Regions from separate parts of the Priestia sp. 3CA3 genome, predicted to be linked through region 2. Evidence: predicted binding sites of a transcription regulator. Region 2 holds the regulator's gene; the other holds the start of a gene.
The links. Region 2 encodes Rex, which represses fermentation and respiration genes when NADH is low (regulators of the CRP and FNR family bind a similar motif). Its sites were predicted from a motif close to TTGTGAAATATTTCACAA; they were not measured.
Positions count from the first base shown of each region.

Region 1: the regulator Rex is predicted to act here: its motif matches at 3,237-3,254, upstream of AC1VNJ_RS18200 (cytochrome c oxidase subunit II).

Region 1 covers NZ_JBXENJ010000006.1:351,295-356,998, reverse strand. The annotation lists gene AC1VNJ_RS18220 (long-chain-fatty-acid--CoA ligase) at 1-1,500, shown strand, start outside; gene AC1VNJ_RS18215 (hypothetical protein) at 1,560-1,685, opposite strand; gene AC1VNJ_RS18210 (CBS domain-containing protein) at 1,751-2,173, opposite strand; gene AC1VNJ_RS18205 (hypothetical protein) at 2,394-2,858, shown strand; gene AC1VNJ_RS18200 (cytochrome c oxidase subunit II) at 3,443-4,381, shown strand; gene AC1VNJ_RS18195 (cbb3-type cytochrome c oxidase subunit I) at 4,383-5,704, shown strand, end outside.
Region 2 covers NZ_JBXENJ010000025.1:4,225-9,928, reverse strand. The annotation lists gene groL (chaperonin GroEL) at 1-780, opposite strand, end outside; gene groES (co-chaperone GroES) at 848-1,132, opposite strand; gene AC1VNJ_RS26300 (CPBP family intramembrane glutamic endopeptidase) at 1,432-2,160, shown strand; gene AC1VNJ_RS26295 (YdiK family protein) at 2,157-2,384, shown strand; gene tatC (twin-arginine translocase subunit TatC) at 2,411-3,166, opposite strand; gene tatA (twin-arginine translocase TatA/TatE family subunit) at 3,182-3,367, opposite strand; gene AC1VNJ_RS26280 (redox-sensing transcriptional repressor Rex) at 3,421-4,059, opposite strand; gene AC1VNJ_RS26275 (ABC-F family ATP-binding cassette domain-containing protein) at 4,519-5,704, shown strand, end outside.

The sequences.
Region 1 (5,704 bases), on a different contig from region 2:
CGAGTAGCGGTGATAGAAAGAGAAAAGGAGCTAACTTATGTTGAATTAAAGACAGCCTGTGAGCGTCTTGCATCAGCTTTACATCAAAAAGGATTTTGTAAAGGAGATCGAGTCGCTGTAATGTTACCAAATTGTACGGAATATATTATCTCCTACTATGCAGTTCAACGCTTAGGAGGAATTATTGTACAGGTAAACCCCATGTATCAAACGGCTGAACTAGATTATATTTTACAGGATTCTGAAGCCGTATGGTTTATTAGTCGTGAAGACCAAAGGACAAAAATAGATCAAATAAACTTGAAGACTCCACTCAATTTTATTTCAACTAACAACAAGCAAAATGAAGAAGATAACCTTTATTTTTTGATTAAAAAAGGAGAGAAAGAACTTCCAAAGCTTAAAATTGAACCCAAGGAAGACTTAGCGGTTTTGCAATATACAGGAGGAACAACAGGTAAGTCTAAAGGAGTCATGCTGACTCATTCTAACTTGTTCTCCAATGTCTATCAAGATCTTTCCTGTACATTAAACGTTCTTCCACATCAAGAATCACCTGAACGAATGCTAGGTTTAGCGCCGTTATTTCATGTATATGGCATGGCTCGTATGAATTGTTCTATCTTTTCTGCTTCAACGTACATTGCTGTAGAAAGGTTTGAGATAAATGAAGTCATAAATTTAATTCGAAAGCACCGACCAACCATTTTTCCAGGTGTACCAACTATGTATGTAGCGCTACTTAACCATCCAGATTTAACAGCTGAGGATTTATCATGCTTTAAATATTGCAGTAGTGGTTCAGCGTCTCTCCCTATAGAGATCCTTCAAAGATTTGACCAAAAGTTTAATCTACCCATTTTCGAAGGGTATGGTATGACGGAAACGTCACCGACCACTCATAGAAATCCAGTTGTAGGAAAAAGAAAACAAGGAAGTATTGGTCTTCCCTACCCAAATACAGATGCTAAAATTGTAGATATTGAAAAAGGCATTACAGAATTGATGCCTGGTGAAGCGGGAGAGTTAATTATTAAAGGCCCCCAAGTAATGAAAGGTTACTGGAGGAAAGAGAATGAAACAGAAGCGGTAATACGACATGACTGGCTATATACAGGAGATATTGCTACTATGGATGAAGACGGTTATTTCTATATTGTAGGAAGAAAAAAAGATATGATTATTGCTAGTGGATATAACGTTTATCCAGTGGAGATAGAAGATATTATTTATCAGCATCCAGCTGTAAAAGAAGTATGTGTGTTTGGAGTACCAGATTTTTATCGAGGGGAAACCGTTAAAGCTGCGATTGTTTTAAAAACTGATGCATCTGCTACAGAACAGGAATTAGAAGAATGGTGCAATTTAAGGTTAGCTAAGTACAAGGTCCCTCGCTTGATTGAGTTTAGAAATAAGCTGCCTAAGTCCACGGTAGGAAAAATTTTGCGCCGCACATTAGTGGAAGAGGAAGAAGAGAAAAGAAAGAAAGAAACAGATTAGGATTTCACTAAAAAAAGGATTGCAAACGAGCCTCTGCCGATTGTAATCCTTTTTTATTCTTATTTTTTCTTTTGGCTTTTTGCACGATTAGCGTCAAGCTCAGCCGCATATTCTTCTTGAGACTTTCCTTGCTTTTGACTCTCAGACTGAATCTTTTTAAATTTGTTATCGTTTAAATTTGGCATATTAGCACCTCCTTGCAGACAGGGTTATTTTGTACAAACATTAAGGATTTATATGCTAAAAAGTTTTAATGAACTTGATTAGAAATTTCGCTTAATGCTGCACCAGCTTCATCAACATATACGTTCACTGTCGCAAGGTCGCCGATTGCACAGATTCCAACCATATTATTATTCTCCACTACAATAATGCGGCGAATTTGATGATCGGCCATCATACGTGCACATTCATGAATATCCGTATCTGGAGAACAAGTAATCACATCTTTAGTCATACAATCATGGCAATGCACAGTGTTGCAATCTTTTCCATCCGCCACGCAGTTTAACACGATATCACGGTCTGTGATCATTCCCATTACTCGATTTTCTTGACACACTGGCACAGAGCCACAATTAATATCACGCATTAATTTTGCTGCAGCTGTTACTGGGTCGTGCGGTGCACAAGCTTTCACATCTTTAGTCATAACTTCACGTACTGTAGTCATTTTTAATTCCTCCTTTTAATTAAACATTCACCTCCGTATATTCTCCATGCACATGCAGAATATGAGAATCAATAATTTCCTGAAAGCAAAAAATCTTGTAATAAAAGACGAATAAAAGAACGAACGCAGTGTAATAAACACATAAAAAAGAGCCTATTACACAAACTAAAGAGAATATGGTTTAGCTTACATTTTCGTAACGGCAGGAGTTGGGTACATAATGAAAGGAAAGTTAACGCTTTTGGCAGTACTTTTATTGCCTTGGCTGTCTATAATAAAAGTTGATAAATTTGTCTTTAAAAGATACCTACCTGTTTTGACATTTAGTTCATTAGTTATTGCTTTTATCAGTGAGTTATCTAAAAGCTTTACATGGTGGAAAGTGAGGAAACCTCTTTTCCCTAAACTTTCAAGCGACGTTTCTTTTATATTTGGACCGTTTTTTATAGCTAATTTTTGGGTATTCAAGCTGACCTATGGGAATTTCAAAAAATATTTGTTAATTAACATCCTATTTGACTATCTATTTGCTTATCCCTTGACCAGTTTGGCAGAAAAATTAAAGGTATACAAAATGGTCAACATGACGCGTTTTCAACTTTTTGTGATCTCGATTGCCACTGCTCTTATTAATTATTTCTATCATTATTTTATAGAAGATGTATTAAGGAAGAGAAGGCAATAGCTGATAGTTCGTTAACGTGAATTACTGCAAAATGATAATGAGCCTCGCACGTTTATCATTCAGAGCTCTCTTTTATCGCTAGAGAAAATCAATACTCTCGCACAGACCAAAGAGCTAGAGGAATATAAGGAAGTCGTGACTCTCTTAACAAAAAATGATTGATTGGATGTTTCAGCAAGTAAAGCAAACAAACTAGTAAGAAATAAAGCTCCATACTTCATTACTCCCAAAAAGCTCTTCCAGTTAATAAGAACTGGAAGAGCTTTTTTACTTTTATCAGAATCTACGCGCTAGGAGAAAGATATTTCACACCACATTTAACCAAATATGTGACGAAATTATGGTAAAGCCATTTAAACTAAATAAAAATTGCTTCAAGTGTGAGAAATATCACACCTTTTAAACATACAACATGATAATTTTTTAGGAGTAAGCAATATGTCATGACAAACTTCAATATGTTAGGAGGTTTTTAGCCTTTTGATCTGTTGAGATGCATCTCTAATATGAACGTTTATATACCATTATTATGTACAGAGATTTAAAGGAAGGGAGCCTGAGCTGAGGTGAGAAAGCAAAAATCAATGCATATTGTCAAGTTAATCATTCTCTCCGTATTCATCACAATTTTTTTAGCAGGCTGTGATAGTCGTTATTTGATTTTAAATCCACAGGGGGCGGTAGCTCAAAAAGAATACCAGTTAATTATTTTTTCCATAATTTTATGCGCAATTGTCGTTATTCCTGTTTTAGGTCTGCTTGTGTATATCGTTTTACGCTACCGTGATAAGCCTGGAAACAAGGCTCCGTATCGACCAGATTGGGACGATAGCAAGCGTCTTGAATTTATTTGGTGGGGCATCCCCATTATTATTATTGGCATTTTAGGTTTCGCTACGGCCAAGACGACTTATGAATTAGTAGATCCGCCGAAAAAAGATGTAAAGCCGCTAACGATTGAAGTAACGTCTCTTGATTGGAAATGGTTATTCCAATATCCGGATCAAGATATTGCGACAGTCAACTATGTCGAAATTCCAAAGAATGTGCCCGTTCAATTCGTGCTAACGTCAGATGCACCTATGAATTCCTTTTGGGTACCCCAGCTAGGAGGACAATTATATACAATGCCGGGAATGGCCATGGGGCTTTGGCTACAAGCTAATCACAAGGGAGAATATTTTGGTTCAGGTGCTAATTTTACGGGTGAAGGGTTCGCTCATATGAACTTTAAAGTTAAATCTACATCGACAAAAGAATTTAATCAGTGGGTAAGGCAAGTAAAAGAAACAGCACCAGCTTTAACAAAAGCTGATTATAACAGTCTTGCAAAACAAGGTCTTTCTTTAGAGAAATCGTATTCTACCATTCCTAAAGGTTTATTCCAAGAAACTGTCATTAAAAACGGTGGTCAATATTATAGTCAGCATCACCATATGAAAAATGAAGACATGAAGACAATGAATGTGGCTTCTGATGAACAAGCACATACACAGCACGAGCACCAGGAAGGAGGAAACTAAGTTGTTAGACAAATTAAAAGATTTTTCATCTCATTTTTTTGTGACAGGGGAGCCAATGATTTACGGAGCCGATGTCGCCGTATTGTTAACACTAGCCGGTATTATTTTTGTTCTTACGTATCTTAAAAAGTGGAAGTGGCTATGGCGTGAGTGGCTCACAACGGTGGATCATAAAAAAATTGGAATCATGTATATGCTTTCTTCATTGTTAATGCTGTTTCGAGGCGGAGTAGATGCATTATTGATGCGTATGCAGCTAGCATTTCCTCAGTGGCATTTTCTAGATTCTAATCATTACAACGAAATTTTTACTACGCACGGAACCATTATGATTCTATTTATGGCAATGCCGCTTATGTTTGCTTTCTTTAATATTGTTGTACCTCTTCAAATTGGAGCAAGAGATGTCGCCTATCCTTTTTTAAACGCGGTAAGCTTTTGGCTATTTTTCTTTGGCGCCATGCTTTTCAATTTGTCGTTTGTAATCGGAGGATCGCCAGATGCAGGGTGGTTGAGTTATCCGCCGCTTTCTGGCATGCAGTTCAGTCCTGGACCAGGTCAAGATTTTTATATTTGGGGCATTCAAATATCAGGTATTGGCAGCTTGGCTTCTGGAATTAATTTTATTATGACCATTTTAAAAATGCGTGCGCCTGGCATGAAACTTATGCATATGCCGCTATTCACGTGGTCTGTTCTAGCAAGCTGTATTATTATCATTTTCGCGTTTCCTGTATTAACCGTAACGCTTGCTTTATTGTTTATCGACCGCTTCTTTGACGGACACTTGTTTACCATGACCGGCGGTGGAAATCCGATGATGTACATTAACTTAATTTGGATGTGGGGACATCCTGAAGTGTATATCGTTGTGCTTCCGGCATTCGGCATTTTTTCTGAAATCGTTGCAACGTTTTCTCAAAAGAAGATATTTGGCTATAAATCTATGGTTTTTTCAATGATGATTATTAGCGTTCTATCGTATTTCACATGGGTGCATCATTTCTTTACGATGGGTGCAGGCGCTAATGTAAATGTGTTTTTTGCTATTACGACGATGGCTATCGGAATTCCAACGGGTGTTAAAGTGTTCAACTGGTTATTTACAATGTTCCGCGGTCGTATTCAAATGACCCAGCCAATGTTATGGACAATTGCTTTTATCCCGTGCTTTGTTGTGGGAGGAGCAACGGGTGTTATGCTTTCAGCAGCTCCCGCAGACTATCAGTATCATAATAGCTACTTTTTAGTTGCACACTTTCACCAAGTGTTAATCGGAGGCGTTGTATTCGGCTTTTTTGCAGGTTTGTACTATTGGTGGCC
Region 2 (5,704 bases):
TAATGTTGCTAAAGCTTCACCTTCTACGTCTTCAGCAATGATTAATAGAGGCTTGCCTTGTTGAACAACTTGCTCTAATACCGGTAAGATTTCTTGAATGTTACCGATTTTTTTGTCTGTGATTAAGATGTATGGATCATCTAATACAGCTTCCATTTTATCTGAATCAGTTACCATGTAAGGAGATGCATATCCACGGTCAAACTGCATACCTTCTACCACTTCTAATTCAGTTGTGAAACCTTTTGATTCTTCAAGTGTGATAACGCCGTCGTTACCAACGCGCTCCATTGCTTCAGCAATTAATTGACCTACTTCTTCGTCAGCTGCTGAGATAGCCGCTACTTGAGCAATTGAATCTTTACCTTGAATTGGTTTAGAGATTGCTTTTAGTTCTTCAACCGCTACAGCTACTGCTTTTTCCATACCTTTACGGATACCCATTGGGTTAGCACCAGCCGTTACGTTTTTAAGACCTTCTCTGATCATTGCTTGCGCTAAAACTGTTGCAGTAGTTGTACCGTCACCAGCAACGTCGTTTGTTTTGCTAGCAACTTCGGCTACTAATTTAGCACCCATATTTTCAAATGCGTCTTCTAATTCGATTTCTTTTGCAATTGTTACACCGTCATTTGTAATAAGCGGTGAACCGAATTTCTTTTCCAATACAACGTTACGACCTTTTGGTCCAAGCGTTACTTTTACAGCATTTGCTAATGTATCTACACCACGTAGCATTGCGCGACGTGCTTCTTCGCTAAATTTAATGTCTTTTGCCATGTTCTTTGACCTCCTCAAGATGTTCTTAATAATCTATTTTTTACGTATGATAAGTTTGTGGTTAAAATTAGCCGATTACAGCTAAAATATCGCTTTCGCGTAAAATTAAGTATTCAGTACCTTCGTATTTTACTTCAGTACCCGCATATTTTGAGAAGATGATACGATCGCCCGCAGCTACTTCTAAAGCTACACGCTCACCGCTTTCTAATACTCGGCCTGTACCTACAGCAACAATTTTACCCTCTTGTGGCTTTTCTTTTGCACTGTCCGGTAACACGATACCGCTTGCTGTTTTTTCCTCAGATTTTACAAGTTCAATCACTACGCGATCACCTAATGGCTTTAACAAGTGAAACAACCTCCTCAAATAATATGTTTGCATTTTTATTAGCACTCAACCTCAACGAGTGCTAACACAATTATTATATTAAAACAAAGTGGGTTTTTTTTGCAAGTATTAAACAAAAAAAATTTAAAATTTACGACAACTACATATAATAGTCTTAGATTTCGACGATTTTGAGAAATAAAGCATTCTTTTCTCTGTTCAATAATATGTATGTTACAATACGAGCAAGAAGAAATTACTAACTTTACAGTACTTCTTCGACATATATACATAAAAACCTTTTAAAGGAGTATAGAAGATTGGAAAAACGTTATTGGTATGTTATCCTCACCTACATCCTTATGCAGTTTTCAGGAGTTGTTGGTATACCGCTGTTAAAATTAACAGGAATGTTTGATGACTATCCAGTTCGAACAGCGAATGTCATGCTTTTGACTTATTGGACTATCATTAGCTTTATCCTTGGTTTACTTATTGTCTTACTGCTGCTGCGCCGTGACATGTCCATGCGTATAGAACATGCTGGAAAAACGATTGCTGTTGTCTGGTCAGTCCTTGGGGTGTTTCTCGCTATGGCTGGTCAAGCTGTAGCAGGTATGATTGAGCACGCTCTTGGCATTACCCAAGTATCTGAAAACACACAAAATATTGTTAATCTTGTTAAAGCAACGCCGTTCCTTATTGTCGTTACGTCTGTTATTGGACCAATACTAGAAGAGATTATTTTCCGAAAGATTATTTTTGGTTCTCTTCACAAACGATACAATTTCTTTATCTCTGCATTTATTAGTTCCCTTATTTTCGCTGCGGTACACTGGGATTTTAAACATTTACTTGTGTATACAGCTATGGGATTTGTATTTGCATTCCTTTATGCAAGGACGAGACTAATTGTTGTACCTATTATTGCTCATGTTTTGATGAATACAATCGTTATTTTATCTCAAACTATTTTTGCAGATAAAATTATAGAAATGCAAAAACAAGCAGAACAAATGCAGTTCATTTTTGGAGGCATGTTTTTATGAAGAATATCCCTTTAACACGAGGGTTTATTTATATTATTATGGGGATTTTATTCACCTACTTGGCAATTCAAAATGCCCAGGAAACCGTCTGGAATTTCCCCACAATCTTATTTGCACTCGTAGCCGCATTCGATTTCAGGTTTGCGGTTCGCATCTTTATCTTGCACTACAAAATTAAAAAATTGCAGCAGCAATATAAAAATCAAGATGATTCATCCAAATAAAAAAACCACTGTTTCAGTGGTTTTTTTTACATACTAACATCTTCTCTTTCTTGCTCTGCCCTTGCCTTTAACACTTTGCGATACGAAATGCGGGAAATAATGATGCTGATTTCATACAAAATTAAGAGCGGCACTGTCACCATCATGTGCGAGAGCAATTCCGGTGGTGTAATAAGTGCGGCAATAACTAGCAGTACGAAATAGGCATATTTTCGAATTTGAGATAAAAACATAGGCGTTATAATTCCTAAACGCGTCAAAAACATAACGACGACAGGAAGCTGAAACAACAAGCCAAAAGGCAGTGTGAGCTGCATTAAAAAAGAAAAGTATTCATTAATGCCAATCACTTGGTTTACATTCAGCTCATCAGAAACGCGCGTCATAAAATCAACGACAAATGGAAACAACACAAAATAAGAAAAAGAGACACCGCCGATAAAGAGAAAAATGGAAACAGGAATATATCCAAGCGTTACCTTACGCTCTTTTTCATATAAACCAGGACTAATAAATGCCCAAAGTTGATACAGTGCAACAGGAGCTGCAAGTACACAGCCGATAATAACAGCAAATTGCATATAAATCTTAACTGGATCTGTTAACCGAAATGCATTCATCGTTAAATTCTTTGCCTCATCAGCATGCTGTAAATAGACAATAACCTTATCCGCTATAAAAAAGCCGCCAATTGTGGCAATCACAAAGAAAAATAAAACAATTAAAATGCGTTTTCGCAGCTCTCCTATATGATCATATATTGACATTTCTTGTTCGGTCATACTATGATCACCCTTTTACTCTTTGTCATCTACTTGACGCTGTTTATCTTTTTCACGATCTTCTGATGCACCACTAGCGGCATGCTTAAACTCTCTAAGCGTTTGGCCCACTGATCTTCCTAGCTCCGGTAACCGTTTCGGTCCAAAAATAAGCAGTGCTACAATCGCAATAATAATCCAACTGCCTGCTCCAATCCCCATATTCCCACTCTCCTTATTAATTTAGACTTAAGGAAATCGTAACACAGTCCGCCTTATTCAACAGGATAATTTTTCAAAAAGTAGACGAGCGACTGTAATTCTACAGCAAGATCAATATGATGGAGTCGAATCTCATCCGGTACGTTTAAGCGTGCAGGAGTAAAGTTTAAAATTCCTTTAATTCCGCAACTCACTAAACGATCAGTAATTTGCTGAGCAACAGTGGCAGGAACGGTTAAAATCGCTACTGAGATGTCATCACTCATATAATCTTCCAATTGGTCAAGATGATAGACCGGCACGTCGCCTACTTTCGTACCTACTTTATCTTCTATCACATCAAAAGCGCACTCAATTTTGGTGTTATTATTTTTAATAAAATTATAATTTAAAAAGGCCGTTCCTAGATTCCCTACGCCAATCAGTGCTACTTTCGTTACTTCATCTTGGTCTAACGTTTTACGGAAAAATGTAAGTAAATAATTCACATTGTAGCCGTATCCCTTTTTTCCTAATGCACCAAAGTAAGAAAAGTCCCGACGAATAGTAGCAGAATCCACTTTCACTGCCTCACTTAACTCCGCTGACGACACACGCTGTTTACCAGAAGCATGCAAATTTTTCAAAAAACGATAATAAAGCGGCAATCGTTTAGCCGTTGCTTGTGGTATTTTTAATTGTTCAGTGTTCACGTTGTACCCCCTCAGTTCATGTATGTCATTACTAACATTTTCAAGTCATATTGCATTACCTTTCACAAAGCATCAACCGCTTTGAGGTAGCGCTTCCAATTCTCTCTCTTTTCTCTTGTTTTATATATACTCCGCTTCACACCTCGACGGCTTTTGTCTATTCAGCACTCCTTAAAGTCGGTATGTAGAACGAAGCAATTAGCCCTTCAAAGGATCGGTTTGTTAGTCATGACGGATTTTTTTACATCCATCATAGATAAGTTCAGAGATGCACTTATCTCTTATTTTAACATAGTATCCTGTATAAAATGTGCAGGTAAAATCATTTTATTTCATGAATCAAAACATTCGCTTCATCATTTGTCCTTGTCCCTCTACAAATTACAAACGCTTGTAGGAAGAACTTGTAGTTAAAAATATGTTAAAATACACTATGGATATACTACTAGAGGTGAAAAAATGATTATTCTACAATTGAACGGTATTACAAAATACTATGGGGCAGAACCCATTTTATCGAATATAAAGTTAGAAGTACAATCAAAAGACCGCATTGCCCTAGTGGGACGAAACGGTGCTGGTAAATCAACTTTATTAAAAATTATTGCTGAGCAGCTTTCCTATGACAGCGGAGAAATTATTAAACCTAAGGGTGTTTCCATTGATTATATGGGACAAGATACAGTTCTTGAGTCAACACTCTCCATATGGGAAGAAATGATGACTGTCTTTGCTCCATTAAAGAAGATGGAAAAAGAATTACGTACGCTTGAAACGAAGATGGGTGATCCAGACATTTTTAATGATTCAGTTCAATACGAAAAATTAACCAAAGAGTATGATCAGCTTCAAGTAACGTTTAAAGATTTAGGCGGCTATCAATATGAAGCGGATACACGATCTATTCTTCACGGTTTCCGTTTTTCAAACTTTGACTACAGCACCCCTATTTCCTCCTTAAGCGGTGGACAAAAAACGCGCCTGGCTCTTGCAAAACTGCTTTTAACAAAGCCTGATTTGCTTATTCTGGATGAGCCTACCAACCACTTAGATATTGAAACTTTAGCATGGCTGGAACAGTTTCTGCAAGGGTATGAAGGAGCTATTTTAATCGTTTCACATGATCGTTACTTCCTTGATAAAGTCGTAAATCAAGTGTATGAAGTCGTACAAAAAACAACGGTGAAGTACACGGGCAACTACTCTAAATACCTTGTACAAAAAGCAGAGCGATATGAAAAAGAGTTGCGTCAGTACGAAAAGCAGCAAGATGAAGTCGCAAAGCTGAATGATTTTATTCAGCGAAACATCGCCCGCGCATCGACTACAAAACGTGCGCAAAGCAGACGTAAACAGCTCGATCGAATGGAGTTAATAAATCGACCTAACGAAGGCGAAAAATCAGCTAGTTTTTCGTTTGAAATTGAACGTCAAAGCGGAAATGAAGTCTTAAATCTGGAAGATGTGTCTATCGGATATGATGAACACAACTATGTCGTCCAAGAGGCAAACCTTCGCATTAAAAAAGGGGAAAGCCTTGCGTTGGTTGGTCCTAATGGCGTGGGGAAATCAACTTTATTAAAAGGCATTGTGGATAAACTCAGCTGCAAGACTGGAACCATTTCCTTTGGCTCAAATGTAATGG